One region of the Streptomyces sp. NPDC059906 genome, then DNA from elsewhere that is predicted to be linked to it. Evidence: riboswitches for the same ligand, from Rfam matches in the RefSeq annotation. Region 1 holds a riboswitch; each other region holds the start of a gene.

Evidence for each region. A riboswitch is a leader RNA that binds a small molecule or an ion and turns the genes downstream of it on or off. The one in region 1 is predicted to bind cyclic di-AMP.
Region 2: it holds a riboswitch for cyclic di-AMP, as region 1 does, so the genes downstream of both, ACFV9J_RS02205 (NlpC/P60 family protein) here and ACFV9J_RS26060 (M23 family metallopeptidase) in region 1, are expected to answer to the same signal.
Region 3: it holds a riboswitch for cyclic di-AMP, as region 1 does, so the genes downstream of both, ACFV9J_RS37180 (M23 family metallopeptidase) here and ACFV9J_RS26060 (M23 family metallopeptidase) in region 1, are expected to answer to the same signal.

Annotation. Positions count from the first base shown of each region.
Region 1 is NZ_JBHWKU010000019.1:20,792-30,744, forward strand. It holds gene ACFV9J_RS26050 (PrsW family intramembrane metalloprotease) at 1-767, shown strand, start outside; partial or broken gene ACFV9J_RS26055 (aldo/keto reductase) at 792-1,505, opposite strand; gene ACFV9J_RS26060 (M23 family metallopeptidase) at 1,868-2,911, opposite strand; cyclic di-AMP (ydaO/yuaA leader) riboswitch at 2,923-3,079, opposite strand; gene ACFV9J_RS26065 (PP2C family protein-serine/threonine phosphatase) at 3,304-4,527, opposite strand; tRNA gene ACFV9J_RS26070 (tRNA-Met) at 4,713-4,786, opposite strand; gene ACFV9J_RS26075 (dihydrofolate reductase family protein) at 4,857-5,987, opposite strand; gene ACFV9J_RS26080 (hypothetical protein) at 6,037-6,357, opposite strand; gene ACFV9J_RS26085 (hypothetical protein) at 6,357-6,623, opposite strand; gene ACFV9J_RS26090 (GntR family transcriptional regulator) at 6,784-7,077, shown strand; gene ACFV9J_RS26095 (hypothetical protein) at 7,101-7,706, opposite strand; gene ACFV9J_RS26100 (DUF7008 domain-containing protein) at 7,724-7,993, opposite strand; gene ACFV9J_RS26105 (hypothetical protein) at 8,164-8,607, shown strand; gene ACFV9J_RS26110 (alpha/beta hydrolase) at 8,617-9,953, shown strand, end outside.
Region 2 is NZ_JBHWKU010000001.1:438,889-448,841, forward strand. It holds gene ACFV9J_RS02170 (PspC domain-containing protein) at 1-779, shown strand, start outside; gene ACFV9J_RS02175 (LuxR C-terminal-related transcriptional regulator) at 776-1,531, shown strand; gene ACFV9J_RS02180 (SDR family oxidoreductase) at 1,574-2,311, opposite strand; gene ACFV9J_RS02185 (LysR family transcriptional regulator) at 2,405-3,244, shown strand; gene ACFV9J_RS02190 (NlpC/P60 family protein) at 3,412-4,464, opposite strand; gene ACFV9J_RS02195 (hypothetical protein) at 4,773-5,126, shown strand; gene ACFV9J_RS02200 (tellurite resistance/C4-dicarboxylate transporter family protein) at 5,104-6,120, opposite strand; gene ACFV9J_RS02205 (NlpC/P60 family protein) at 6,148-7,341, opposite strand; cyclic di-AMP (ydaO/yuaA leader) riboswitch at 7,348-7,530, opposite strand; gene pcrA (DNA helicase PcrA) at 7,785-9,953, shown strand, end outside.
Region 3 is NZ_JBHWKU010000044.1:14,198-24,150, forward strand. It holds gene ACFV9J_RS37155 (DUF6082 family protein) at 146-697, opposite strand; gene ACFV9J_RS37160 (CobW family GTP-binding protein) at 984-2,072, shown strand; gene ACFV9J_RS37165 (DNA topoisomerase (ATP-hydrolyzing) subunit A) at 2,069-4,525, opposite strand; gene ACFV9J_RS37170 (M16 family metallopeptidase) at 4,861-6,222, shown strand; gene ACFV9J_RS37175 (M16 family metallopeptidase) at 6,219-7,607, shown strand; cyclic di-AMP (ydaO/yuaA leader) riboswitch at 7,799-7,963, shown strand; gene ACFV9J_RS37180 (M23 family metallopeptidase) at 7,976-8,740, shown strand; gene ACFV9J_RS37185 (GntR family transcriptional regulator) at 8,860-9,555, shown strand; gene ACFV9J_RS37190 (HPr family phosphocarrier protein) at 9,728-9,953, opposite strand, start outside.

The DNA.
Region 1 (9,953 bases):
TGCTCACCGGCATCGGCTTCGGCGTCGCCGCGCTCTCGACGGGCCGGCACCGCCTGCGCCGGGCGCTGCTCCCGCTGGCCGGGCTGCTGCTCGCGATGGGCATGCACGCCCTGTGGAACGGCTCGGCCGCGTTCGGCGAGTACGGCTTCTTCGCCGTCTACGCGGCGTTCATGGTGCCGTCCTTCGGCCTGCTGACCTGGCTGGTGATCTGGACCCGGCAGCGCGAACTGGGCACCGTGCGGGCCGAGCTGCCCGCGTACGTCATGGCCGGATGGCTCACGCCCGCGGAGCCTTACGCGCTCGGCTCGATGCGGGCCCGCCGCATCGCCCGGCAGTACGCCCGCCGGCACGCCGGGAAGGAAGGGGCGCGGGCGGTGGCACGGTACGAGGCCTGCGCGACCTCGGTGGCGTTCCTGCGGCAGCGGGGCCGCCGGGGCCGGGCGGGCGCCGACTTCGCCGCACGGGAGCGGGCGCTGCTGGACGTCCTGTGGCACCTGCGGGACCTGGCCCGCCCGGCCCTGGACCACGCGGCCCGGGCCACCGCCCCGCCGCCCGTGCCGGTGCGGATGCCGGTGGCGGTGCCGCCGTGGGCGTATCCGTACGGCGGGACGCCCGGCGCGTACGGCCTCCGTACGGCACCCGGCCCCTACGCCCCGCAGGCCCCCTACACCACACAGGCCCCGCACAACCCGTACGCACCGCCGGCCGTACCGCCGTACGCACCGTCGTACCACCCGTACGCGCCGCCCGGCCCGCACCGGCCGTAGGTGCGCGACGCGACGGCCGCCCGATCAGGCGGAGGCCCGGGTCAGCCTCCCGACCTCGTCCTCCGTCAGGCTCAGCTCGGCCACACCCAGCAGCGCCGGCAGCTGCTCCACCGTGCGCGCGGAGGCGATCGGCGCCGCCACCGTCGGCCGGGCGGCCAGCCAGGCGAGGGCGACCGTGGCGACGGGAGCCTCGTGGGCCGCGGCGATCTCGTCCAGGGCGGCCAGCACCCGGCGGCCCCGCTCGGTCTCCAGGTGCCGGGCCGCACCGCCCGCCCGCGGGCTGTCCACCTCCGTGCCGGGCCGGTACTTGCCGGTGAGGAAGCCGGCCGCGAGGGCGTAGTACGGCACGGCGGCGAGAGATGCCTGCTCGGCGAGGTCGCGCAGTTCGCCCTCGTACGTGTCGCGGGAGACGAGGTTGTAGTGCGGCTGGAGGGCGACGTAGCGGGCGAGGCCCTCGCGGTCGGAGAACTCCAGGGACGCCGCGAGCCGCTCGGCGGAGATGTTGGAGGCGGCGATGTGCCGTACCTTGCCGGCCTTCACCAGTTCGTCGAGCGCGCCGACGATCTCCTCGACCGGCACCTCGGGCTTGTCGAAGTGGGTGTAGTACAGGTCGATGTGATCGGTGCCCAGGCGGCGCAGCGAGGCGTCGGCCGCGGCCTTGATGTTCGCGGCGGACAGGCCCGGGTACTCGGGGTGCTGGCTGACCTTGGTGGCGAGGACGACGTCGTCTCGGTTGCCGGCGATGTAGCTCGATCGTGTGATCGTCGGGGTCCTGGGTTGCGCTGTCGCGGGCCGACCGGGCTAACGTGGTCAGCGCGATCTGGGACGCCGGGTACGGCGCCAGCGTGCGGGGCCCCCGCTCCACCGGAGTGATGGTTCGGGGCCTCCCCGTCGCCTCTGGCCGTGTCCAACTGGCCAGGTCGTGAGGAAACTGGCCTCCCGAGAACGGACCACGGACGGGATCCGTGTCGCCGCCTCGGGGTTGAGTACGCCGGGGACCAGTGCGCCCAAGACCGTTCGGGGCGTGCGGCTGAGCGGGCTGCCTCCGTCCAGTCCAAAGGAACGGTTGCCGTCAGGACCGTCATGGTCCAGCGGGTGGATCAGGGGGTCAAGCCCTTGCTCTGCAGCCAGGCCATCGGGTCGATGCCCGAGCCGTCACCGGTGTGGACCTCCAGGTGGAGGTGGGCGCCGGTGACGTTGCCGGTGGCGCCGACGCGGCCGATGACGTCACCGGTGGTGACCTTCTGGCCGACGCTGACGTTGATGGACGACTGGTGCGCGTACCAGAGTTCGGTGCCGTCGTCGAGGGTGAGGACGGTCTTGTAGCCGTACGACCCGTCCCAGCCGGCCGACGTGATGGTGCCGCTGTGCACCGCCTTGAGCAGCGTGCCCGTGGGGGCGGCGAAGTCGAGGCCGGTGTGGTGGCCGGAGGCCCACAGGGAGCCGGCCTGGTTGAACGTGGAGGAGATCGTGTACGAGGAGGTCGGCAGCGTGTACTGCTTGGCCAGCTTCGCGAGCCGCTCGGCCTCGGCCTTCTTCGCGGCCTCCTCCTCCGCCTTCTTCTTGGCGGCGGCGGCCTTCTCCTCGGCCTCCTTCTCCGCCTTGGCGGCGGCTTCCTGCGCCTTCTTCTCGGCTGCGGCCTGGGCCTCGGCGGCGGCCTTGGTCTCGACCTGCGCCTGCTGCTGCTCGGCCTGCGCCATGATCCGGGCCCGCAGCGACTCACCGGCGCCGGTGGTGTCGGCGCCCTCCGCGCTGTCGGCGGCGACGGCCTGGGTGATGCCGCTGAGCGGGGTGGCGGAACCCTCGGGCTCCGACTGCTCGTCACCGCCGGGCATGAGCGAGCCGACGTTCGGCAGGTCCGGCATGGAGATGGACACCGGGGGCTTGCCGGTCTGCGCGCTGGCCATGCCGCCCGCTCCGACGGCGGCTATGACACCGACGCCGAGGACGGTGGAGCTGCGGGCGAGTCCGCCGCGCTGCTTGGCCACGCGGTGCCGGCCGCGTACGGGGCGGATGGATTCCGCGGTGGGATTCCACTCCTCCCAGGGACCCTCTTCGGCGCGGTAGCCGTCGTAGCCGAAGGTGTCGGTGCCGTGCCCACTGGGCGCGGACGGGGCCTCGGGGGCAGGCCGGTTTGACGCCACGTGGGCGTACTCCTTTCCTTCCTTTCGCCTACCGGGTTAGCTGACGGGTTCGGAGCAGGAAGGTCTCCTACGGGTGCCTGCCGACCGTGTTTCCACGGCGGCATACGCCCGATTCACCCCAATGTGGTGGTTCCCCGGTTCCCTTGCGGGATTCGGCGCGTGCGCACGGAGCCGCCTTCTGTGACGGCTGGGACGACCGCGCTGCGTTATCGAACGTTAATAGACGCGAGGCTCCGATTCCAAGCCGTTCCTCTTGATCATTACCGAATACGGCCGGGACGTACGCCTCACGACCGGTGAAAACCGGGCGAGTTGGCCGGGCCTCGGTATTCCCCTTCGCGGCACTTTCTTCTGACGGTGTATCAGTTGTTATGCGGAGGGGGGTCGCGCTGTCACGGCTCGTGACAATGATCATGATCAGCGCGCCGAGGACGCCGGACGGCGAGCAGCGCCATGTCGTCCGCCATGCCGCCCCCGGAGTGCCGGCGCACGTCCTCGGCGAGGGTGTCGAGCAGGGTCGCCGGATGCGGGAAGACGCGGCCGGCCAGCCGCGTCTGCGGATCGTAGAACTCGCCCTTCGCGTCCCGGGCTTCGGTCAGCCCGTCGGTGTAGAGCAGCAGCGTGGCCCCGCCGGGGAAGGCGACCTCCTCCGCCCGGTCGGGCCACACGCCCAGCTCGCCCATGCCGAGCGGCAGCGCCGACTCGTGGGCGGGCAGCGGGCCGAGGGTTCCGTCGCCGTGGAGCAGCAGGGGCGGGGGATGGCCCCGGTTGACGATGCGTACGGTGCCGTCGCCGTGCGGGAGTTCGGCGAGGACGGCGGTGGTGAAGCCCTCGAAGGCGTCCAGTCCGTCGCGCCGGGTGCCCTCGCGCGCCAGCGCCCGCTCCAGGCGCTGGGCCACCGCCTCCAGCGTCGCCTCCTGCTCGGCCGCCTCCCGGAAGGCGCCGATCACCACGGCGACGGCGGCCACCGCGCCCATGCCCTTGCCGCGCACGTCCCCGACGATCAGCCGGACGCCGCGGGCGCTGTCCTGCACGGCGTACAGGTCGCCGCCGATGAAGGCGTCGGCCTGCGCGGCCTCGTAGCAGACGGCGATCTCGAAGCCGGCGATCCGCTCCGCGGGTTCGGGCAGGACGGCGCGCTGGGCGGCCTCGGCGATCTCGCGGACGGAGACGAGGCGCTCGCTGCTGCGGCGGACCATGCCGTTCACGAGGACGGCGAGCACCGCGACCGTCGCGATGGTGATCAGCTCGGTGAGGGAGTCGACGTAGTGGATGACGCCCTTGCCGAGCTGCAGCGCGATGACCGCGACGACCACCGCGGCGCCGGTGAGCGCCGTGCCGCGCCGCGAGTAGAGCGGGGCGGCGATCAGGGGCGCGGCCGTGTAGAGCGGGCCGGCGGTGAAATACCTCGGGGTGAAGATGTCGTACAGGATGGCGACGGCGATCAGCAGCACGGGGAGCGCGTGCACGAAGGCGCGCCCGTACGCGACCCGCCGTCGGGGCGGCCCCGGGGGCGGCACGGGCTGGGGCTCGTCGTCGAGGCCGAGGCCGGGGTCGGGCACGGGATCGCCGGGGAGCCGGCCACCGGCTCTGGCGGCCGCTCCCTCGTCGTCCACGTCACCTGGCCGCACCACTCGTCTCCCGCCGCCCCGTACGTCCGCGCCGCTTGCCGTCCCGCACTCCAGGGTTGCGGGGGCGGGGACGGGCGGCGAGCGGTGAGGGGCCGACCGGATGACACGGGGCACCTGCGGAAACGCACCGAGGGCCGGAACCCTTTCGGATTCCGGCCCTCGGCCTTCAGTAGCGGGGACAGGATTTGAACCTGCGACCTCTGGGTTATGAGCCCAGCGAGCTACCGAGCTGCTCCACCCCGCGTCGTTGTGCTCACCACTGTACGTCATCCCGGGGGCGGAATGCACATCGGTATCTCCTCGCCCCGCGCTCCCTACCCCTCCAGGTGGCGGTTGGGCGCCTTCGCCCGCCGCGCGTACTCGGCCAGTACGACGACGACGGCACCCGCGGCGGTGAGCACCCCGCTGCCGTCCGCCCCCGCCACGAAGGTGTCCGGCTCCCGCCAGGCGGTGACGACGCGGCGCACCCCGGCGTCGAGGATGATCCGGGCGCAGGGCGCGGGCCGGGAGGCGCGGCGGGCACAGGGCTCCAGGCTGCTGTAGACGGTGGCGCGGGCCAGCCGCGGGTCTTCCCGGTCGACCTTCGCGAGCGCGGCTTCCTCGGCGTGCACGACCGGATCACCGCCCTCCCGCGAGTACCCCCGCGCCAGCTCGCTTCCGTCGGCGGCGACCACGACTGCCCCCACGCTGAAGGCGGTGTCCGACGGCGGACACAGCTCGGCCAGCTCGCAGGCGAGCGCCAGCCAGTGCCGGTCGGCGGCGGCGACGCGGTCACCGGTGCCGGGTGCGGTCGGGAGGTACCGCATCAGCACCACGTCCTCGATCCGCCGCGTCTCGACCAGCCGCAGCCGCCCGCCCTGGTAGGCACCGGGCCCGAACAGCCGGGGCGCGGCCGGGTCCCCGACCAGGAGCGGCGCGAGCACGAGCTGCAGCTCGTCGGCGAGTTCCTGCTGGAGCAGCTGGGTGTGGACGGTCCCGCCCCCTTCCACCATGAGCCGCCGCACGCCCCGCCGGTCGTGGAGGTACTCCAACGCCGCCCGCCAGTCGAGGTCCGGCCCGAGGGACACGACGTCGGCGCCGATCCCCAGCGCGTGGGCCCGGTGAGCCCCGTCGTCCGTGGTCAGCAGCACCTTGTCCCCACCCGTGTGCCAGAACCGCGCCGCCGGATCCAGCTCACCGCTGCCGCTGACGGTGACCTTGAGCGGGTACTCCGCCCGTCCGTCCGCAACCCGGGCGGCCCGCCGCTCGGCCGAGTTCACCAGCAGCCGCGGATTGTCGGCCCGGACCGTCCCGGCCCCGACGAGGATCGCGTCGACCGACGCCCGCACCTCGTCGACCCGGTCGAAGTCGGCGGGGCTGGAGAGCAGGAGTCGTTCGGGTCCGGTGTCGTCCAGGTAGCCGTCGAGGGAGACGGCGGCGGAGAGGAGGACGTGGGGGAGGGGCATGGGCGGCACTCCGGGAGACAGACGGGCGGCGGGTTCCGGCGGGCACACACTAGGCTCCGCTGCTGCTCCTACGGTTCGGCGTGGTCCTCGGCCAGGCGCGCCGCCCCCTCGACTCCGCGACCCGCAGCGCGTCCGCGAGGCACTCGGTCAGGCGGATCGCGGTGTAGCGGACCTCGGCGTTCGGGGACACCGGGTCGTCCAGGACGCCGCGCGCCGAGCGGAGTACGTCCAGCCCCACGGTGAGCTGCCGGGCCTCCGTCTCGTCGGCGAGCCGGGACACGAATCCGCTGCCGTCGCCGGGGGCGAGGAAGCAGGGCTTGCCCTCGGCCGACAGCCAGGGCAGCAGCCGTAGCGCGGTGAACCCCTCCATCAGGCGGCCGCCTTCCGCGCGCCGACGACGTGCTGGTCCAACTCCTGCTCGTGGGCGGCGACGTAGGGGCGGACGAGGCGGGAGGCGGCGCCGTCGAGGGGGAGGTGACGGCAGTACGGGGAGTGGTGGAGGGGGAGGCGGACGGGGGCGGTGGGGCGAGGGGTGCTCCGGGCTCGGTGGCGTGGGGCGCCCGCGCGGTGCATTCCGGTGCCGGGACCGAGGAGAAGGGTCAGCCAATGGGCGATGCGGTGGATAAGGTCGTGCATGTCGACGCTCCTTGCGTAAGCGTTGGCCGTGCCCCGGGAGGTCTGGACACCTCGCCGGGGTCTTGCGTGTTGGAAAGCTATCGAGGGATACAGCCCTCTACATACAAGTACAGCGGAATCCACTCGTTCGAGTAAGGCAGGGCATGCATACATTGGACATATGAGCGATACGGATCGCACGCCCCTGGACCCGATGAGCGCGAGACCTCTCTACGTTCAACTCGCCGACGTCATCGCCAAGATGATCGAGTCGGGAGAGCTGGCGCCGGATCGGCCCATCCCATCGGAGAACCATCTCGCCGACGAGTACGGCGTAGCGCGACTCACCGCGCGCCGGACCGCGCAGGAGCTCCGGGAACGGGGACTCATCGTCACCGTTCGCGGCAAGGGGTCGTTCGTCGTGGAGCAGCCACCGACCGGTTTCCCCGAAAGTGAAGCCGGGACCGCCGGCTGAAGGCTCCGGGCAGAACACGTCCGTCAGTCCAAGACGAGATGGAAATATGCAGTTGAGCGATACCCGTCGTCTGGAGGCGCGACCTCCACGGTGACAGGAATCCCTCGCTCACTCGGCTGGACCGTGACGGGGATGCTCCGGGTCTCACCCGCGTCGAGAGGCAGGATGAGAAGGAAGGCGGACTCCTGCTGGTTCAGCCACGTCAGGGTGTACTCGGAGTAGTCGTCGAGAGACTCGCCGGCGCGAACGGTGAGGTGAGCGGGCCCCAACTCGCTGATGCTGTCCTCGACCGACTCTCCGCCCGGCAATATCTTCTCGTCCGTGCCGTTGTCGTAGGTAACGGTGAAGCTGTACGTGCCGTCGGACTCCCGTTGCGGAGGATCGACCGTGACGTTCAGACCATCCTCGTACCGGGCGACCACACCAGCGCTGAGGGGGTCTGCCACGCTGCCAGAGGCACCGGTTTGTTCGAGCTGCCCGTCACCGTCCAGGCTCTTGTCGAGTTCGTCCAGCGCCCAGGCTCCCGCGGCAACCAGCAGAGTGAGGAAAAGCAGCACGAGCGTGCAGCCGGTAACACACCCTTTGTTCTCCCCGGTCGAGGCGGGAGTAGAGGCCGAGTCCGTGTCCATGCCGGTCACACTAGGAATCACTCCTGCCCACGATCACGGGCACGAGTACTCAATCTGTGACTGAGTAGTGCCGCCTGGACCCAGGGAATAACCTCCAGCAGCCCGGCCAGCAGCGGCACGAACCTGGGATCCTCCCGCTTCCAACCGTCGTGCTCGACACGGTCACTGATGAGGTTGACGAGGGCCTCGGCCTGATCCCGGTGGTTCCAGCCGGCCCAGCCCAGGAGCAGGGAGGGATGAACCGCCTGGCGTCCCCACGCCTCCCTCATCAGGGTGGAAAGCACCACCTGTCCGCACCATGGCCGGATGCCGTCTGAGTAGACGTACTCAGACGGCATGGTGGCCGATACGGATGGGGCAGGTGGTCGCGGGCGGCTACCGTCCGTGTCGATCGCCGCGGCGTGGCGACCGTACGTTCCGACCTGCTTGGCGGAGCAGGACAGGGGAGGGGGCAATCATGGCGTGGGACGAATGGGAACGGCTCAAGGCCGCGGCGGCCGAGCGGCACGGCACACACATGCAGCTGAACCAGTTGCCAGCGGACCGCGGAGCCAGTGAGGGCGACCTCATCTCCAACAAACCGGCCTGGACGAGGATCGGTACGGACGTCGGCTCGCTGCGTGAGGACATCAGCAAGGCAACAGCGAAGCTCAAAGTCGGTCAAACAGGCCTCGGCAGCGACTCCGGCTGCCTGACCGCTGCTGCCCAGAAGGATGTCCACGAGTCTTGGGCCACCTACGTGGAACGCCTCAGCGGTCGCTGCGGAAAGCTTTCCGGCCTTCTGGTGAAGGCGGGCAGCGACCAGGTGAGGACTGACGAGTCGGTCGAGGCCGAGGTCGCCAAACTGGAGGTGGCTTACGGGGATACGCCGGCTGTCGGCGGTCAGGGCCAGGGGCGGTAACCAGACGTCATGGATCTCGCGACGCTCAAGGCTCTCAAGCCCACCGAGTACTCCGAAGCGGCCGACGGGTACCGCAGCACCTCCGACATGGCGAGCGCGGCCAAGGACCGCATCGACAACCAGATAGCGGTGGCCTTGAGGAACCAGCTGAAGGGAAACGCCGCCACAGCGGCAGGCAAGCAGCTGGGAGAACTGAGCCAGAACTTCCACTACGTCCAAGTGCAGTGCGGCCTCGTCAGCACCGCCCTTGAAGCGTTCTCGTACGAGACGGAAGCGGCCAAGCGGAAACTCGACACGGCCCTTGACAACGCCAAGGCTGCGAACCTCACCGTGAACTCCGACGGATCCGTCACCTACCCGCCCGGCGGCAAGAAGGGCGAGGACGGCAAGATCCCTGAAGGAGGCACGGTGGGCGGCCTGACGGACAGTACCGCCTCGGCTGTCGGCAGGCAGGCCGCCAACTTCGACCCCAACCCGCACCACCGCCTTGCCCAGGACTGCGCCGACTTGATCGCCACCGCCCTCAAGGAGGCGACGGAAGCCGACGGGAAGTGGGCACCGAAACTGCGGGCCCTGAGGGCGGACGACGACCTCACCGTGTCCGGCGGGGACTGGGTCGATGTGAAGGAAGACACCGCTGGTGTTCTCAAGGGAGCAGACGACTACCTGGAGTCGTTCAGGGAGCCGCCCAAGCAGGGGACACCCGAGGAAAATGCCAAGTGGTGGCACGGCCTGTCCGAGGAGCAGCAAGCCGCATACATGGCAGTGCATCCCGAGGCAATCGGGTGGATGGACGGACTCCCTGCCACCGTGCGTGACGAGTCGAATCGGACCGTGCTTGCCGAGGCCCGTGGCGCCGCGCAGACCCGCCTCGACTCCTGGATTGCTCAGGAGCCCAAGCCGGCCTACGTCGAGCGGGAGATCATCAACGCCCAAACCGGTGAGCGATGGACTGCGAAGGTCCCCACCGATGAATGGCGCGAGTGGGAGAAGAAGCGGAAGGAACTCAAAGAACCCCTCAATGGCATGGACGCGATCCAGAGCCGGTTCGACAACTACGTCAACGAGAGCACTCGCCCTTACCTGCTGGGTTTCGACGACAGGAACAATGGCCGTGCCATCGTCTCCGTCGGCAACCCCGACACCGCGGACAACGTCGTCACGTACGTTCCCGGGACCGGTAGCAAACTGAGCAGCATCGACGGCGACATCAGCCGCGCGGAAGTACTCCAGGACCGAGCGAGCGCAACGGACCCCGCCCACAGCACGGCGTCCATCATGTGGCTGGGTTACGACGCGCCACAGGGTCTCCTCAGTGACGCTACCGACCCCAAGTACGCCGACGA
Region 2 (9,953 bases), on a different contig from region 1:
TGCTGCGCTCGGTGGGGGGCGTCCTGCTGGTGACGGCCGGTGTCACCGGCATCTTCGTCCTCCAGGGATCCGCCGCCCACCTCGGCTCCGTCCTCCAGGCGGCCCTGGCCGTCCTCGTCGGCATAACCCTCCTCGCCGGGCCCTACCTGGTGCGGATGACGCAGGACCTCTCCGAGGAGCGGCTGATGCGCATCCGCGCGCAGGAGCGCGCCGAGGTCGCCGCGCACGTCCACGACTCGGTGCTGCACACCCTGACCCTGATCCAGCGCAACGCGGAGAACGCGGGCGAGGTGCGCCGCCTGGCCCGGGCCCAGGAGCGGGACCTGCGCTCCTGGCTCTACAAGCCCGAGGGCAACGGCAAGGACGAGGACGACGAGCCCACCACCCTCGCCGAGGCCGTGAAGCGCAACGCCGCGGAGATCGAGGACAAGCACGGCGTTCCCCTGGAGGTGGTCGTCGTCGGCGACTGCCCGCTCGACGAGCGCATCAGCGCACAGATGCAGGCCGCGCGCGAAGCGATGGTGAACGCGGCCAAGTACGGTGGCGAGGGCGGCGCCGTACAGGTCTACGCCGAAGTCGAGGGCAGGACGGTCTTCGTGTCCGTCCGGGACCGGGGCCCCGGCTTCGACCTCGACTCGATACCCGCCGACCGCATGGGCGTCAGAGAATCGATCATCGGCCGCATGGAGCGCAACGGCGGCACGGCGCGGCTGCGCGCGGTGCCGGACGGCGGCACGGAGGTCGAACTGGAAATGGAGAGGGCGGAGAAGACGTCATGAGCGACCCGACCGAGGGGAACGGAACGGCGGGCACGGCGGGGGCGGACGAGGCGGCCCAGCCCGCGCAGCCGGCCGGTGACGGCGCGGGGGAGCGCCGCGTACGGGTGGTGCTCGTCGACGACCACCGCATGTTCCGCACCGGCGTCCAGGCCGAGATCGGCCAGACCGCCGTGACCGGGGTCGAGGTCGTCGGCGAGGCCGCCGACGTCGACCAGGCCGTCACCGTCATCACCGCGACCCGCCCCGAGGTCGTGCTCCTCGACGTCCACCTCCCCGGCGGCGGCGGAGTCGAGGTACTGCGCCGCTGTGCGCCCCTGATGAGCGACGCCGAGCGGCCCGTCCGCTTCCTCGCCCTGTCCGTCTCGGACGCGGCGGAGGACGTGATCGGTGTCATCCGCGGCGGCGCCCGGGGCTACGTCACCAAGACCATCACCGGCACCGACCTGGTCAACTCCGTCTTCCGGGTCCAGGAGGGCGACGCCGTCTTCTCCCCGCGCCTGGCCGGCTTCGTCCTCGACGCCTTCGCCTCCACCGACGCCCCGCCGGTCGACGAGGACCTCGACCGGCTCACCCAGCGCGAGCGCGAGGTGCTGCGCCTGATCGCCCGCGGCTACGCGTACAAGGAGATCGCCAAGCAGCTCTACATCTCGGTCAAGACCGTCGAGTCCCACGTCTCCGCGGTCCTGCGCAAACTCCAGCTGTCCAACCGGCACGAGCTGACCCGCTGGGCGACGGCGCGGCGACTGGTCTGACCCGGCCGGCGGGGCTCCGGCCCACCGCACCCCCGACGAGCTTCACCAGGGCACGACTCCGTTGTCGTCGAACATCTGACCGGTGGGGCCGTCGTCGGGGAGAGTCGCTAACCTGACGGCGATCGCCGCGCCCTGCTCAGGGGTCTGAGTACCGCTGAACCCGTTGAGGTCGGTGGCCACGTAGCCGGGACAGGCGTTGTTGATCAGAATGCGGGTGCCGCTCAGCTCCTTGGCGTACTGGATGGTGACGGCGTTGAGGAAGGTCTTCGTCGGCGCGTACGCCCCGCTGATCCCTCCGAGGTCGACGCCGGGCGTCGTCTGCAGGGCCAGCGAGCCGACATGACTGGACTGGTTGACGATCCGCGGGTGCGCCGAGTGGCGCAGCAACGGCAGCATCGCGTTCGTGACCCGGATGACGCCGATGACGTTGGTCTCCACCAGCCGTCGCACGGTCTCCGGGCCGAGGGCGGTCGGCTCCTCCGGCCGGCCGCCCGCCACGCCGGCGTTGTTGACCAGCACGTCGAGGCCCCCCGCTCGCTCCTCGATCAGCCGCGCAGCGGCGGTCACGCTTGCGTCGTCGGTCACGTCCAGGGGCACGCCGAACGCGTCGGCACCCGCGGCGCGCAGTTTCGCCACGGCGTCCAGCCTGCGCCGCTCGTCCCGAGCGCCGACACCGACACTCCAGCCCAACGCGCCCAGCGCGGCCGCGATCTCGTACCCGATTCCCTTGTTCGCGCCGGTGACCAGCGCGATCGTCTTCTCACTCATGACAGCGAGCATGGCCGCGCTTCGACCCTGCACCAACACCACCTCGGTCATGCACCCATACCCGCGCGACATGGGCCGTCCGTCCGCCGCGGCTACTGTGCGGGCATGGAGATACGCGAGTTGCGGTACTTCGTCGCCCTCGCCGAGGAACTGCACTTCGGCAGGGCCGCCCAGCGTCTGGAGATGGCCCAGCCGCCTCTGTCCCGGGCGATCGCCCGGCTCGAGCGACAATTGGGCGTCTGCCTGTTGGAGCGCACCAGCCGTAAGGTCACGCTCACCGAGGCCGGGGCCGTACTGCTGTCAGAAGGCCGCGCGATCCTCAGCGCGGTAGCCGCAGCCGAGCGGCGTACCCGGCAGACCGCGTCAAGGCGCCCCCGCCTCGTTCTCGCCGTCAAATCCGGCACCGCTGACACGTTGTTGGCGAAACTGCTCGACCTTTACCGCGTGGAGCCCGGCGCGGTCCCCGTCGACCTCTTGCTCTGCGAGGCGCATCAGCAGCAGAAACTGCTGCAGAACGGGCAAGCAGACGTGGCTCTGCTGCATCTGCCCTTCGACTCGGCGGTCGGACTCGACACGGAGATTCTGCGCACCGAGGGACAGGCGGCGATCCTGCCCGCCTCCCACCCACTGGCCGGGCGCTCACAGATTCGGATGGCCGAGGTCACCACCCTGCCGGAACTCCCGATGGCGCGCTGGCCCGGCCCCGGCGGCAGCTATCCGGAAGGACCGGGCGCAGAGGTGCGGAACCTGACGCAGCTCTTCCAACTGATCGCGCTCGGCCGTACCACCGCGATCCTGCCCGAGTCCGTCGGCACCGACCTGCGCCGGGATCTCACCGCCGTGCCGGTCCTCGACGCACCACCCGTGACGACCGTGATCGCGTGGCCTCCCCAGAGCCGGCTTCGCGCAGCCGCCGACCTCGTCCGCACGGCAACACGTCTTTGAAGCGCGAGCCAAGCGCTGACCGGCATCCGGGTCACTTCGAACCAGCAGCGCGAGGCCTCGGCCCGACTCGTCGTCCGGACAAGCCGCGGCCGGCCGGTGCCGGAAGGGTGGAGCCCGCGTCCGTGACGCTCGGCAAGTCGCCGCGACGGCGGTGGGGGCCCGGAGCGTCACACCACCCGCGTGGCTCCGGCGAACGGCATCTCGTCGACCGGGGCGACGCGCACCGGCGCCGATGGGTTCGGGGCGTGGATCATCTGGCCCTTGCCGACGTAGATGCCGACGTGGCTGATGCCCGAGTAGAAGAAGACCAGGTCGCCGGGGAGGAGTTCGGACCGTGGGACGCGGCGGCCCGCGTCGATCTGGGCGTAGGTGGTGCGGGGGAGGGAGACGCCGGCGGCGCGGTAGGCGGCCTGGGTGAGGCCCGAGCAGTCGAAGGCGTTCGGGCCCGTCGCGCCCCACACGTAGGGGCTGCCTAGCTTCTGGTAGGCGTAGGCGACGGCCGCGACGGCCGCGGCGGCCCGGGAGTTGGGGGCCTGGGACGAGGGGGACAGGCCCGCCCGGGTGCCCGGCGCCGAGCGGGAGGCCCGGTCGCCGACGTCGGCGCGTTCCTCGGCGGTCAGCCGGGACAGCAGGCGGCGGGCCGCCTCCAGCTTGCCGGTGACGGTCTCGCGGTGACGTTTCAGCTCGGCCCGGCGCGACTTCAGCGAGGCCGCCTCGACGCGGGCGGCGCCGCGCAGTTGCTCGATGTCGCGGAGTTCCTTGCGTACGCGGCCCACGGTGGCCTGCTGCCGGCTGCCCGCGCGCTCGGCGAACGCGGCGCCGTCCAGGTACCGGTCCGGGTCGGCGGAGAGCGCGAGTTGCAGGGCCGGGTCGAGGCCGCCGCTGCGGTACTGCGCCGCCGCGACCGAACCCAGCGCCTCCCTTGCCGAGTTCAGCCGGTCCTCCTTGCGGGCGGCCTCGTCGCGCAGGTCCTCCAGGCGCTGTTCGGCGGCGTCCGCCTTCTCCTTCGCGCCGTTGTACTTCTCCGTGGCCACCTCGGCCTCCTGGTAGAGCTTGTCCACCTTGGCCCTGACCTGGGCCGCCGTCGGCTGCGGGTCGGCGTGTCCGGTCCCGCCGCCCAGGCCCGTCGCGGTGGCCGCCCCCGCGAGGGTGATCGTGGCCGCCGTACGGGCCCTGCTCCCGCCCTTCGCGCGCTGTCGCGGCCTGCGGTGCGCTCCCACCTGCGATCCACGTCCTTCCGTACGACTCGACTCCGGCCGGCGCCGGGTCGGCTCCGGTCCGTTCCGGCTGCCTGGGCCAGGACGCTAGGCGCGTCGGTAACGGGCCGGTGACGGGATGCACGGAAGTGGCGGCAGCGGATCAGGCGGCGACCGCATGTGATCGCCACGCCCTCCGAGGCCCGGCGTCTTCACGCAGGGTGATGACCGATATGCCGGACCGGGGGCGGGTGGGGGACGTGAGCTGTTATGGGAGCGCCGGGGCGGGCCGGTGTCCGGGCGCGTCGGGTCCCTCATTAGGCTCCGGCCTCATGGACGTACTCATCCACCTCTTCGTCGGCCTGCACATCATCGGCATCGCCGCGCTCCTCGGCGGCTTCCTCACCCAGATGAAGGCGATGGGCCAGGACGCGGCCCGGTTCACCCCCGCGATGCTGCACGGCGCGCTGACGATGCTGGTCACCGGTGCCGTCCTGATCGGCCTCAACCAGGCCCAGGACACTGCCGTGGACAACGTCAAGATGGGCGTGAAGCTCGCCGTGCTCATCGTGATCCTCGGCCTGGTCTACGTGAAGCGCGACGAGGAGAAGGTGGAGAAGCCGCTGTTCGGCCTGGTGGGCGGGCTGACCCTGGTGAACGTCTTCATCGCGGTGCTGTGGACCTGACCGCCGCCCCGGAGTCCGCCGCCGCGGACCGCAGCCCGGCCCGGGCCCGGCCGACCGCCCCCGCCGCGACCGCCAGCCACCCGGCCACCGCGATCCACAGCAGCGCCCGGCCCGGCGCGTCCAGCCACGGGACGTCGACGACGGCGGACACCGACAGCGTCGCCGCCGCCGTCATGCCGAGCGGGAAGACGGTCGACCAGCGGCGCACGTCGTAGCGCAGGCGGGGCCAGGCGATCTCGGCGGCCAGGAGCACGGCGTACCAGGCGAGGTCGAGCGTGAGCAGGAAGACGGTCACGTCGTGCAGGACGGCCTGGTCGTCGGCGTTCCACAGGTACATGCCGGTCCCGGCCGCCGCGAGCAGCTTGGCACCGGCGAGCGCCGAGATGGCGAGCGCGCCGCCCGCCACCCAGTGGTCCCCGGAGCCCCGGGCCACCTGCCGCAGGTCGAAGCGGAACAGCGCGATCAGGTAGAGCACGATCCCCAGCCAGAACGGCACCAGCGCCGCGTGCGCCAGCCACGGCGTCGAGGTGGCCGCGGCCAGCGTGGCGGCGAGCACGGCGAGCCCCTCCGTGGCCACGCAGCTCAGGAACACCGCCCCGGGCATCCGCCGCCCCCAGTGCTGCACCACCAGGAACAGCAGCCACGGCCACAGCAGGGCCGCCAGCGCCAGCAGCACCGCCGCCAGGAGCGTCCAGCCGAGCAGGGAGAAACGCGTGCCGAGCACGGTCGTCGCGGCGACGGCGGTGAGCGCCCCCGGTGTCCCGGCCCGCCGCACCCACTGGGCGTGGTCGGCCAGCAGCAGGTAGACGAAGTTCGCCGCCAGTATCAGCCAGGCGGCGCAGGCCAGGGCGAGGGCGATCCGGGACAGGACCTCGCGGCCCGTCAGATGCAGGGCGACCGACACGATGCCGGTCGCCATCACCGCGGCCCCGGCCGCCGGTGGACGCTGCGCCCACCAGGTGCGCAGCGCTGAGGGATGGGTGGCCGGTGGCATGGGCACGATGGTAAGGAACCGTGCTGGTCAGGCGGGGCGCACCACGCTGTAGATCGACGACTCGCCGTCGTAGAAGATCGACTCCTCGCGGACGTACGCGCCCGGCTTCGGGGCGTGGATCATCATGCCGTCGCCGATGTACAGGCCGACGTGGCTGATGTCGTCGTAGAAGAAGACCAGGTCACCGGGTTGCGCCTGGGAGACGGAGACGGTGGTGCCGGCGTTGACCTGGTCGTAGGTGACGCGCGGCAGCGTCACGCCGGCGGCCTTCCAGGCGGCCTGGGTCAGACCCGAGCAGTCGTAGGAGCCGGGGCCCGTCGCGCCCCAGACGTACGGCTTGCCGATCTGGGCGCGGGCGAAGGCGATCGCCTTGTCGGCCTTGGTGCCGGTCGAGGTGCCCGGCGTCGACGAGCCCGAGGAGTCCGACGAACCGGTGCCGCCGGAGCCTCCCGAGGATCCGGAGCCGCTCTCCTGCTGGGCGGCCTCCTCCCGGCGCTTGCGCTCGGCCTCCTCCTGCGCGGCCTGCTGCTTCGCCAGCTCGGCGGCCTTGCGGGCGGCCTCCTGCTGCTTCTTCTTCTCGATCGCCGCCAGCCGGGCCTTCTCCTCGGCGGTCAGCTCCGAAAGCAGCTCCCGCGCGGTGGCGAGTTTCTTCTGGACGGTCGACTTGGCCGTCTTGAGGTCCTTCTGCGAGTCGGTGAGCGTTTCGAGGCTCTCGGTGGCCTCCCGGCGCTTCTTCATCGTCTCGGACTGCTGGGTGACGTAGTCGTCGACGGCGGTCTTCTGCCGGCCGGTGAGCCGGTTCATCAGCTGGTTCTGGTCGAAGTAGTCCTGCGGCGAGTCCGCGAGCAGCAGCGTCGCGGTCTCCGGGACCGAGGCACCCGTGCGGTACTGGGCGGAGGCGAAGGAACCCAGCTCCTCGCGCGCGTCGTTGAGCTTCTGGGTGCGCTGGGCGACGTCGTCGAGGAGGGTGTCGACCTTCTTGCGCTGCTTGGTGGTCTTCTCCTTGGCCGCGTTGTACTTCTCGGTCGCCGACCCGGCCTGGCGGTACAGGTCGTCGACCTTCTTCTCGACCTCCTCCAGGGTCGGCCGGTCGTCCGACGGCGTGGCGCTGGCCGTCTGGGACAGCAGGGCGACGGAGGTGAGGGCCGCGGTGGCGAGGGCCGGGGTCCGTATGCCCGCGACGCGGGTACCGGTGGGACGCGACTTGCGGTGCGACGCCAAGGAGGCGACTCCTTCCAGTGCTCCGCCTACCGGGTTAGCTGTCGGGTTCGGGCGGTGTGGCATGGAAGGGTTGCCCTACGGCGCCTCCGTCCCTCATGGAGGGCGGTGTCGCCGATTCACCCCGAAGTTCTCGGTTGGGTCCCCGGCTCCGGCTGCCGTGCGGCGCACCGGACTCGGCGGAGGCCGCGCGGACCGGCGAGGTTCGCCGGAGGGGGTCGAGCGGCCTGCCCCGCACCGTAGCCAACTCGTGTGGCCGCTGTGAAGGTTGGTGGGTGATATGCCCGATACATTTTCGTGACCTTTTGTTCGGGCGCCCCCGGGGCGGTAATGGCCGTCACTCTTCGTGGTCCCGCTGGTCGCAGGGCGTGCCCGCGCCCGGGAGCGGTGGGCATTTTCCGGGGTGGCACCGGGTTGTCGGTGGGGCGCCCTAGACTCGGAGAGCGATGAGCAGCCTCTTTGACGACAGCTTCCTGGCGAGCCTCCAGACCCCCCGGGGTCACGAGGAGGAACCTCCGCCGCCGCCCGAGGACGATCACGGACCGGAGCCGGTTCCGCACGATCTGTTCGGCGGGAAGTTCGACGCGCCCCCGGAGCGGGACACCCACTACCGGGACGGCGCCCCGCGCCCCGCCCTGGACGCCGCGGCGCTCCTGGAGGGGCTGAACGAGAACCAGCGCGCCGCCGTCGTCCACTCCGGCTCCCCGCTGCTCATCGTGGCCGGTGCTGGCTCCGGCAAGACCCGTGTGCTCACCCACCGCATCGCCCACCTGCTGGCCGAGCGGAACGTCCACCCGGGCCAGATCCTCGCGATCACCTTCACCAACAAGGCCGCGGGCGAGATGAAGGAGCGCGTCGAGCAGCTCGTCGGCCCGCGCGCCAACGCGATGTGGGTGATGACCTTCCACAGCGCGTGCGTGCGCATCCTGCGCCGCGAGTCGAAGAAGCTCGGCTTCACCTCGTCGTTCTCGATCTACGACGCCGCCGACTCCAAGCGGCTCATGGCGCTGGTCTGCCGCGACCTGGACCTCGACCCCAAGCGCTTCCCGCCGAAGTCGTTCAGCGCGAAGATCAGCAACCTGAAGAACGAGCTGATCGACGAGGAGGATTTCGCCGCCCAGGCCGCCGACGGTTTCGAGAAGACCCTCTCCCAGGCCTACGCGATGTACCAGTCGCGGCTGCGCGAGGCGAACGCCCTCGACTTCGACGACCTGATCATGACCACGGTCAATCTGCTGCGCGCCTTCCCGGACGTCGCCGAGCACTACCGCCGCCGTTTCCGGCACGTCCTGGTCGACGAGTACCAGGACACCAACCACGCCCAGTACGCGCTGGTGCGCGAGCTGGTCGGCGTGCCCTCGGAGCACCCCGTGGACGTGCCGCCCGAGGCCGAGGTGCCGCCCGCCGAGCTGTGCGTGGTGGGCGACGCCGACCAGTCGATCTACGCCTTCCGTGGCGCCACCATCCGCAACATCCTCCAGTTCGAGGAGGACTACCCGGACGCGACGACGATCCTGCTGGAGCAGAACTACCGCTCCACGCAGACCATCCTCAGCGCCGCCAACGCGGTCATCGAGCGCAACGAGTCCCGCCGTCCCAAGAACCTGTGGACCAACCAGGGCAGCGGCGCGCAGATCACCGGGTACGTCGCCGACACCGAGCACGACGAGGCGCAGTTCGTCGCCGACGAGATAGACCACCTCACCGACGCGGGCGAGGCCAAGGCCGGCGACGTCGCCGTCTTCTACCGGACCAACGCCCAGTCCCGTGTCTTCGAAGAGGTCTTCATCCGCACCGGCCTGCCCTACAAGGTCGTCGGCGGCGTCCGCTTCTACGAGCGCAAGGAGGTCCGGGACGTCCTGGCCTACCTGCGGGTGCTGGCCAACCCGGAGGACTCGGTGCCGCTGCGCCGCATCCTCAACGTCCCCAAGCGCGGCATCGGCGACCGCGCGGAGGCGATGATCGACGCCCTCTCCCAGCGCGAGAAGATCAGCTTCCCGCAGGCGCTGCGGCGCGTCGACGAGGCGTACGGCATGGCCGCGCGCTCCGCGAACGCCGTCAAGCGGTTCAACACGCTCATGGAGGACCTCCGTACGGTCGTCGAGTCCGGCGCCGGACCGGCGACCGTCCTGGAGGCCATCCTCGAACGCACCGGGTACCTCGCCGAGTTGCAGGCCTCCACCGACCCCCAGGACGAGACCCGCATCGAGAACCTCCAGGAACTCGCGGCCGTCGCCCTGGAGTTCGAGCAGGAGCAGGCCGAGGGCGAGGAGTCCGGGACCCTGGCCGACTTCCTGGAGAAGGTCGCGCTCGTCGCGGACTCCGACCAGATCCCCGACGAAGAGGACGGCGACGGCGTCGTCACCCTGATGACCCTGCACACCGCCAAGGGCCTGGAGTTCCCGGTCGTCTTCCTCACCGGCATGGAGGACGGCGTCTTCCCGCACATGCGCGCCCTCGGCCAGGCCAAGGAGCTGGAGGAGGAGCGGCGCCTCGCCTACGTCGGCATCACGCGCGCCCGCGAGCGGCTCTACCTGACCCGGTCGACGCTGCGCAGCGCCTGGGGCCAGCCGTCGTACAACCCGCCCTCGCGGTTCCTGGAGGAGATCCCGGCC
Region 3 (9,953 bases), on a different contig from region 1:
CCGGTCCTTATGGGCAAGGTTGCTGGCAGATTGATGAGTCCCCACGCTACTGGGTGCTGAGTGGCCCGTGTGACCGACGGGGCCTCAGAAGTCCCCTGTTGCTCCTTGAGGTTGACGGGATGGCCCCGTTCGGAGCAGACCGCCCTCAGTCGTGGGGAGGCGTCCCGACCACCCACCATTCGTCCGTGTCGCTGTCCTCGAAGTCCTTGGCCAGAGCGTCGACCACCAGCCCCAGCCGGGCTTCGTCGGAGTCCTGGTCCAAGGCGGCGCGCATGTTGCTCGTCGCCTCCCAGTACTCGCGGAAGACCGGGCTCTGGAAGAACTCCCTGAGGCGCCCGTGCAGCCCTTCCTGGTCCAGGAGACCCGCACGGTGCACGTGGTAGAGGTTGACGTACCAGGCGTTCGCATAGAAGAACTGGCGCCGTCGCTCGGCCGGGATGCTCTTGTCATAGGTGTCGATGACTTCGGCGAGCGACGGATCGTCGATGGCCCTGGTGAGCAACTCCCAGTGCATGCGCTGCTGATGTGCCAGCGACTGGCGCCGGATGGCCAGCTCCTCCAGCTCCAGCAGCCGTTCGTGCATACGTGCTGCCTCGCGCCGCCGCCGGCGCGCGGCCAGCGATATCCCGGCCGTGGCCAGCAACATCCCGGCCGCGGCGGAGCCGAACCTCCCCGTGACCTTCTTCTGTGTGACCATGTCAACCCCCGAATCAGGCGACCGCCCGCCGGTCGTCGAGTGTGGGTCGGCTGACGGGGACCGGCGAGCGATGGATGGTGCTGCCGCCTCCAGGGTGCCGAGCGGCGCTGATCGACGGGGAGGCGGAGAGGAGGCGCACGGAGGGAAGCGAGGGTCGCACGGTCCGGCGCCTTGGAAAACGTCTGCCCCGCGCACGCTGCTAACAATCGTTCACTTCGTGCCGACTGCCGCGGCTCGTATCCTGAGCAGGCAATTCCGCACGCACGGGTGAGAAAGAGGTCGCACGGTGGGGCAGCGCTCGACTCCGCAGCAGATCCCGGTCGTCGTGCTCGCCGGATTCCTCGGCTCCGGGAAGACCACCCTGCTCAACCACCTCCTCCACCGCAGCGGAGGCAGCCGGATCGGCGCCGTCGTCAACGACTTCGGATCGATCGAGATCGACGCGATGGCCGTCGCGGGCGCCCTCGGCGACTCCACCGTGTCCCTGGGCAACGGATGCCTGTGCTGTGCCGTAGACGCGAGTGAACTGGACGGGTACCTGGCGCGGCTCGCCCGGCCCGGGGCCGGCATCGACGTCATCGTCATCGAGGCCAGCGGCCTCGCCGAACCGCAGGAACTGGTGCGCATGCTGCTTGCCAGCGAGCAACCGGGGATCGTCTACGGCGGGCTCGTCGAGGTCGTCGACGCCGCCGAGTTCGACGGCACCCGCGCCGAGCACCCCGAGATCGACCGGCACCTGGCCCTCGCCGACCTGGTCGTGGTCAACAAGACCGACCGGGCCCCCGACGCCGAGCGTGTGCTCGGCCTGGTGCACTCGCTCGTGGACGGCGCCGCCGTCGTCCCGGCGACCTACGGCCGTATCGACCCCGAGTTCCTCTACGACTGCCGGCCCAGCGAGGAGCGGGTGGGGCAGCTGTCCTTCGACGACCTGCACGACCACTCCGAGGGCGGCGCACACCCCGATCACCTGCACGCCGCCTACGACACCCTGTCGTTCGTCTCCGGCCTCCCGCTCGACCCGCGCCGGCTCATGCGCTTCCTCGACAGCCGTCCCGAGGGCCTGTACCGGATCAAGGGGTACGTCGACTTCGGCCCGTACGACACGCGGAACCGGTACGCCGTCCACGCCGTCGGACGCTTCCTGCGTTTCTACCCGGAGCCCTGGACGCCGGTCGGTGCCGCCGGTGCGGTCGGCACCCCCGAGGCCGGCCGTACCCAGCTCGTCCTCATCGGCTCCGGGATCGACGCGGCGGCCCTGGGTGAGGAACTCGACGCGTGCCGCCGGGACGCCGACGCCCCACCCGCCGACGAACACGGCATGTGGGGCGTCCTGCGTTACGTGGCCGACGGCGAGGAGCCGCCGGACATGCCCTAGACCGGGCCCGCCACCACCGACACCGTCCTGGGCAGTGACACGCCCGAGCCGTCGCGGCGCGGGTCGGGGTCCGGGAGCTGGGCCGGCGTGCCGTTCTTCTGCGCGGCGAGGGCCGGGACGGCGCCCGCCCAGGCGAAGGCCAGGCAGTCCTCGCCCTTCAGGAACCGCTGGCAGCGCACACCGCCCGTGGCGCGACCCTTGCGCGGGTACTGGTCGAACGGCGTCAGCTTGGCCGTGGTCTGCACGGAGTCGTCCAGCGTGCCGCGCGATCCGGCCACCGTGAAGACCACCGCGTCCACCGCCGGATCCACCGCCGTGAAGGAGATGACCTTGGCGCCGTCGGTGAGCTTGACGCCCGCCACACCACCCGCCGGACGGCCCTGCGGCCGGACCTGCGAGGCCTGGTAGCGCAGGAGCTGCGCGTCGTCCGTGATGAAGACCAGGTCCTCGTCACCGGTGCGCAACTCGACCCCGCCGACGATGCGGTCGCCGTCCCTGAGGGTGATGACCTCCAACTCGTCCTTGTTGGACGGGTAGTCGGGCACCACCCGCTTGACGACGCCCTGCTCCGTGCCGAGCGCCAGCCCCGGCGAGGACTCGTCCAGCGTGGTCAGGCAGACGACGTCCTCGTCGTCCTCCAGGGACACGAACTCGGCCAGCGGCGCGCCGCCCGCGAGGTTCGGCGTCGGCATGGCCTCCGGGAGCTGGGGCAGATCCACCACGTTCACCCGCAGCAGCCGCCCGCCGGACGTCACCACGCCCACCTCGCCGCGCGCCGTGGCCGGCACCGCCGAGACGATCAGGTCGTGCTTGACGCGCTTGGCCCCGGCCTCCGTGACGAGAGGCTCGTCGTTCGCGGTGCGGGCCAGCAGGCCCGTCGACGACAGCAGCACCCGGCACGGGTCGTCCGCCACCTGGAGCGGCACGGCGGCGACCGGGGCGCCGCCCGACTCCAGCAGCGTCGTACGCCGGTCGGTGCCGAACTTCTTCGCCACCGCCGCCAGTTCGGCCGAGACCAGCTTGCGCAGCTCCGCGTCCGAGTCGAGGATGCGGGTCAGCTCCTCGATCTCCGCGTTCAGCCGGTCCTTCTCGGACTCCAGCTCGATGCGGTCGAACTTGGTGAGCCGGCGCAGCGGCGTGTCCAGGATGTACTGCGTCTGGACGTCGCTCAGCGAGAAGCGCTCGATCAGGCGCTGCTTGGCCTGCGCGGAGTTCTCGCTGGAGCGGATGAGGCGGATGACCTCGTCGATGTCGAGCAGGGCGGTGAGCAGGCCCTCCACCAGGTGCAGCCGGTCGCGCTTCTTGCTGCGGCGGAACTCGCTGCGGCGTCTGACGACCGTGAAGCGGTGGTCGAGATAGACCTCCAGCAGCTCCTTGAGGCCCAGGGTGAGGGGCTGGCCGTCGACCAGGGCGACGTTGTTGATGCCGAAGGACTCCTCCATGGCCGTCAGCTTGTAGAGCTGCTCCAGGACCGCCTCCGGCACGAAGCCGTTCTTGATCTCGATGACCAGGCGCAGTCCGTGGGCGCGGTCGGTGAGGTCCTTGACGTCCGCGATGCCCTGGATCTTCTTCGCGCCGACCAGGTCCTTGATCTTCGAGATGACCTTCTCCGGGCCGACCGCGAAGGGCAGCTCGGTGACGACGAGACCCTTGCGGCGCGCCGTCACCGTCTCCACGGACACCGTCGCCCGGATCTTGAAGGTGCCGCGGCCCGTCTCGTACGCGTCCCGGATGCCGGGCAGGCCGACGATGCGGCCGCCGGTGGGCAGGTCGGGGCCCGGCACGTGCTTCATCAGCGCGTCCAGGTCGGCGTTCGGGTTCCGGATCAGGTGCCGGGCCGCCGCGATCACCTCGCGCAGATTGTGCGGCGGCATGTTCGTGGCCATGCCGACCGCGATGCCCGAGGCGCCGTTGACCAGCAGGTTCGGGAAGGCGGCGGGCAGGGCCACCGGCTCCTGCTCCTGGCCGTCGTAGTTCGGGGCGAAGTCGACGGTGTCCTCGTCGATGGACTCCGTCATCAGGCCGGCGGCCTCGGCCATCCGGCACTCGGTGTACCGCATGGCGGCCGGCGGGTCGTCGTTGCCCAGCGAGCCGAAGTTGCCGTGGCCGTCCACCAGGGGCACGCGCATCGAGAACGACTGGGCCATGCGGACCAGGGCGTCGTAGATCGACGCGTCGCCGTGCGGATGCAGCTTGCCCATGACCTCGCCGACGACGCGGGCGCACTTCACGTAGCTGCGCTCGGGCCGCAGGCCCATCTCGTTCATCTGGTAGACGATGCGCCGGTGCACCGGCTTGAGGCCGTCGCGGGCGTCCGGCAGCGCACGGGAGTAGATGACCGAGTACGCGTACTCGAGGAAGGAGCCCTGCATCTCGTCGACGACGTCGATGTCGAGGATCTTCTCCTCGTACGAGTCGTCGGGCGGCGGGGTCTTCGTACTACGGCGGGCCATCGCTGCCGGCTCCTTGCTGAAGCGTGAACGGTGATCTGACGCCGTCCATTGTGGACTGCGGCACTGACAGCGACCGACCAGGACCCGTCACGGGCTGCCGGCCCGGCGCTGCCCGCAGGGTACGCCCTCGTCCCGGGGTGCCGTCCGCGCAGCCGTCTCCGGCGGCCCGTCAACCGCGTTCTCGCTCTCGGCGTACGAGGCCCGGGAACTCCACCGGCCGCCCGCACGCTTGCATACAGTGGCAGGACCGGCGGAATTCCGCAGTTCCGCCCATGGATTCCACCCGGTGGTTCACCCAGTGACTCCACCAGGATCTCGCGATCGAAGGGACGTACATGCCCATGGGTCACACGGCCACAGCCCAGGCAGGCTCCGGCGGCCTGACAGCGACCGAGCACCGCCTGGCCAACGGCCTGCGCGTGGTGCTCTCCGAGGACCACCTGACCCCGGTCGCGGCGGTGTGCCTCTGGTACGACGTCGGCTCGCGCCACGAGGTCAAGGGGCGCACCGGCCTGGCTCACCTTTTCGAGCACCTCATGTTCCAGGGCTCCGCCCAGGTCAAGGGCAACGGCCACTTCGAGCTGGTGCAGGGCGCCGGCGGCTCGCTCAACGGCACCACCAGCTTCGAGCGGACCAACTACTTCGAGACCATGCCCGCCCACCAGCTGGAGCTCTCCCTCTGGCTGGAGGCCGACCGCATGGGCTCCCTGCTCGCCGCCCTGGACGAGGAGTCGATGGAGAACCAGCGGGACGTCGTCAAGAACGAACGCCGCCAGCGCTACGACAACGTCCCCTACGGCACCGCCTTCGAGAAGCTGACCGCCCTCGCCTACCCGGAGGGCCACCCCTACCACCACACGCCGATCGGCTCGATGGCCGACCTGGACGCGGCCACGCTGGAGGACGCGCGCGCGTTCTTCCGCACCTACTACGCGCCGAACAACGCGGTGCTGTCGGTCGTCGGCGACATCGACTCCGAGCAGACGCTCGCCTGGGTCGAGAAGTACTTCGGCTCCATCGCCTCGCACGACGGAAAGCAGCCGCCCCGGGACGGTTCGCTGCCCGACGTCATGGGCGGGCAGCTGCGCGAGATCGTCGAGGAGGAGGTCCCGGCCCGCGCCCTGATGGCTGCCTACCGCCTGCCGGAGGACGGCACGCGCGCGTGCGACGCGGCCGACCTGGCCCTGACCGTCCTGGGCGGCGGTGAGTCGTCCCGCCTGTACAACCGGCTCGTCCGCCGCGACCGCACGGCCGTCGCCGCCGGGTTCGGCCTGCTGCGGCTCGCCGGTGCGCCCTCCCTGGGCTGGCTGGACGTGAAGACGTCCGGCGACGTGGAGGTGCCGGTCATCGAGACCGCCATCGACGAGGAGCTGGCCCGGTTCGCCGAGGAGGGCCCCACGGCCGAGGAGATGGAGCGCGCCCAGGCCCAGCTCGAGCGCGAGTGGCTGGACCGCCTGGGCACGGTCGCCGGCCGCGCCGACGAACTGTGCCGGTACGCCGTCCTGTTCGGCGACCCGCAGCTCGCCCTCACCGCCGTGCAGCGGGTCCTTGAGGTGACCGCGGAGGAGGTCCAGGAGGTCGCCAAGGCCCGCCTGCGCCCCGACAACCGCGCGGTGCTCGTCTACGAGCCCACCGCCCCCGCCGACGAGACCGACGCCACCGACGCCACCGACGAGAACGAGGAGGCGGCCAAGTGACCGAGCTCGCCACCATGGAATTCCACGCCCAGCCGCAGGCCGGCGAGCCCAAGCCCTGGGCGTTCCCCGCCCCCGAGCGCGGCAGCCTCGGCAACGGCCTGACCGTGCTGCGCTGCCACCGGCCCGGCCAGCAGGTCGTCGCCGTCGAGGTGCTCCTCGACGCCCCCCTGGACGCCGAGCCGGCCGGCCTCGACGGTGTCGCCACCATCATGGCGCGCGCCTTCTCCGAGGGCACCGACAAGCACTCCGCCGAGGACTTCGCCGCGGAGCTGGAGCGCTGCGGCGCCACCCTGGACGCGCACGCCGACCACCCCGGCGTCCGGCTGAGCCTGGAGGTGCCCGCCTCGCGCCTCGGCAAGGCACTCGGCCTGCTCGCCGACGCCCTCAGGGCGCCCGCCTTCGCGGACGGCGAGGTCGAACGACTGGTGCGCAACCGGCTCGACGAGATCCCGCACGAGCTGGCCAACCCCTCCCGGCGTGCCGCCAAGGAACTCTCCAAGGAGCTGTTCCCGGCCGACGCGCGCATGTCGCGCCCGCGCCAGGGCACCGAGGAAACGGTCGAGGCCATCGACTCGGCGGCCGTACGCGCCTTCTACGAGCGGCACGTCCGCCCCGCCACGGCCACCGCGGTGGTCGTCGGCGACCTCACCGGCGTCGACCTGGACGCGCTGCTCGGCGACACCCTGGGCGCGTGGACCGGCTCGGCCGCCGAGCCGCGCCCCGTTCCCCCGGTGACCGCCGACGACCGGGGCCGGGTCGTCATCGTGGACCGTCCCGGCGCCGTCCAGACGCAGCTGCTGATCGGCCGTACCGGCGCCGACCGGCACGACCGCGTGTGGCCCGCGCAGGTGCTCGGCACCTACTGCCTGGGCGGCACCCTCACCTCGCGCCTGGACCGCGTCCTGCGCGAGGAGAAGGGCTACACCTACGGTGTGCGGGCGTTCGGCCAGGTCCTGCGCTCCGCCCCGGACGGCACGGGCGCCGCGATGCTCGCCATCAGCGGATCCGTCGACACGCCCAACACCGGTCCCGCCCTGGAGGACCTGTGGACGGTGCTGCGCAAGCTGGCCGCGGAGGGGCTCACCGACGCCGAGCGCGACGTGGCCGTGCAGAACCTGGTGGGCGTGGCGCCGCTGAAGTACGAGACGGCGGCGGCCGTGGCGAGCACGCTGGCCGACCAGGTCGAGCAGCACCTGCCCGACGACTTCCAGGCCACGCTCTACCGCCAACTGGCCGCCACGGGCACCGTGGAGGCCACCGCGGCGGTCGTGAACGCCTTCCCGGTGGACCGTCTCGTGACGGTCCTCGTCGGCGACGCGGCCCAGATCAAGGAGCCCGTCGAGGCCCTCGGTATCGGCGAAGTCACCGTGGTGGCGGCCGAGTAGCGGCACGCGTGCGCGGCGGCCCTGGTGACCGGTGTGTCACCAGGGCCGCCGTTTGTCCGGATTGGGGGAGTGGTTGCCCGTCTGCCCTGTGGCGTGCGCTACAAAAAGCCTGTTGCGTTTGAGGATTGAACGCAGCCGCGTTTAGCGTCGTCCGGGCTGTTCGTCAGGCAGTGCGCCGCATCCGCGGCACCGGACAGCCATCGCCGAGTCCCCGTACGGCGCGAGCCAGGGGAGCCGGGGACCCATCGCAGTCCCTGGGGTGAATCGGACGCCCGCGCGCACCGCGAGGGGGTCCGTAGGAGACCTTCCACCTCCGAACCCGTCAGCTAACCCGGTAGGCGAGAGGGAAGGAAAGGACAAGCCTCTACATGGCGTTCACGCGCGCCACCGGGAAGCACCGCCGTACCGGCCGGATGCACCGCACCACCGTCCGCGCGGCGGGGGTCGCGGCCCTCGCCACCACAGGCGTGGTCGGCACCCTCGCGGCTCCGGCGCTCGCCGCCGAGCCCGAGGTGGAACAGACCGGGCTCACCCCGGTCGTCACCATCGGCGACTCCATAGCCGACGAGATCGACGCCCAGGCCCTCGCCCAGAAGCAGGCGGCCGCGGACGCCGCCGCCCGCGAGGCGGCCCGGGAGGCGGCCCGCGAGCGGGCGGCCGAGGCGGCCAAGGAGGCGCGCGAGGCCAAGGAGCGCGCCGCGCGGGAGGCGGAGCGCAAGCGCCTCAACACCTTCGTCGCGCCGATCACCGCCTCGTACGTCTCCACCGCCTACCAGGCCGGCAGCTCCCTGTGGTCCTCGGGCAGCCACACCGGCATCGACTTCCACGCCTCCAGCGGCACGTCCGTGCACTCCGTGGGCGTCGGCACCGTCGTCGAGGCCGGCTGGGGCGGCGCGTACGGCAACCAGGTCGTGATCAGGATGCACGACGGTACGTACACGCAGTACGGGCACCTGTCCTCCATCGGCGTCTCGGTCGGCCAGTCGGTCGAGCCCGGCCAGCAGATCGGCGTCTCTGGTGCCACCGGCAACGTCACCGGACCGCACCTGCACTTCGAGGCCCGTACGAGCCCCGAGTACGGCTCGGACATGGACCCCGTCGCCTATCTCCGCTCCCACGGAGTGAACGTCTGACGAAAAAGCCCCGGCTTCGAACTCGGGGCTTTTTGTATTCCATACCGGCTTGCTTGGCCTAGAGTCGCTGAAAGCGCGTCCATCGTCGGCGTTTCAGGGGATCAAGGCGGAGGTCGGTCATGCGTATTCCGGCGCATTCGGTGTGCACGGCGATCCGGGACGACATCGTGGCCGGCGTCCACGGACGCGGGAGCCGGCTCACCGAGGAAATCCTCGCCCGCCGCTACGGCGTCTCCCGCGTCCCCGTCCGCGAGGCCCTGCGCACGCTGGAGGCGGAGGGCTTCGTGGTGACCCGGCGGCACGCGGGCGCGTGCGTCGCGGAACCGACCGCGCGGGAGGCCGCCGACCTGCTGGAGACCCGCACGCTCCTCGAGCCGCTCGGTGCCGCCCGGGCCGCGCGGCGGCGCACCGACGCCCACCTCAAGGTGCTGCGCGGCCTGGTCAGGCTGGGGCAGGAGCGGGCCGGGCGGGGCACCGTGGACGAGCTGCGCTCCCTGGGCGGCTGGTTCCACGAGACCCTCGCCCGGGCGGCGGACAGCCCCTCCCTGACCGCGCTGCTGACCCAGCTCCGCCACAAGATCGCCTGGATGTACGTCGTGGAGGCGCCGGTCGGACCGGCGGAGCACTGGGCGGAGCACGCCGCGATCACCGACGCCGTGGCCCGGGGCGACGGCGAACGCGCGCGGGCGCTCATGACCCGGCACATCGAGCGGTCGGCGTCCGGGCACCGGCTCCGATTCGCCTCGGCGGCGTCGGCGACGGAGCGTGTGAGGAATACGCAACATTCCGTAAACACCGCGAGCCCGCTCCGGTAACACAGGTTCCGTATACAAAAGCGGGGGAATTCCGGCGGCTATTTCCGCCGTCCCGAATGCGCAGCAGTGGAAGCGTCAGTGGAAGCGGAAGCGGAAGCGGAAGCGGAAGGGAAAAAGGTGAAAGGCCCGTCCGGTGGTCCCGGCGGGCCTTTCGGTGCTGCTGTCCCGTCCGTCAGACGGTCTCGGGAAGCTCCTCGAGCCCCTCGGCGACCAGCTTCGCCAGCCGGTCCAGGGCCGCCTCCGCGCCCTCGGCGTCGGACGCGAGGACGATCTCCTCGCCCCCCTGGGCGCCGAGGCCGAGGACGGCCAGCATGGAGGCCGCGTTGACGGGGGACCCGTCGGCCTTGGCGATCGTCACCGGGACGCCTGTGGCCGTGGCGGCTCGGACGAAGATGGAG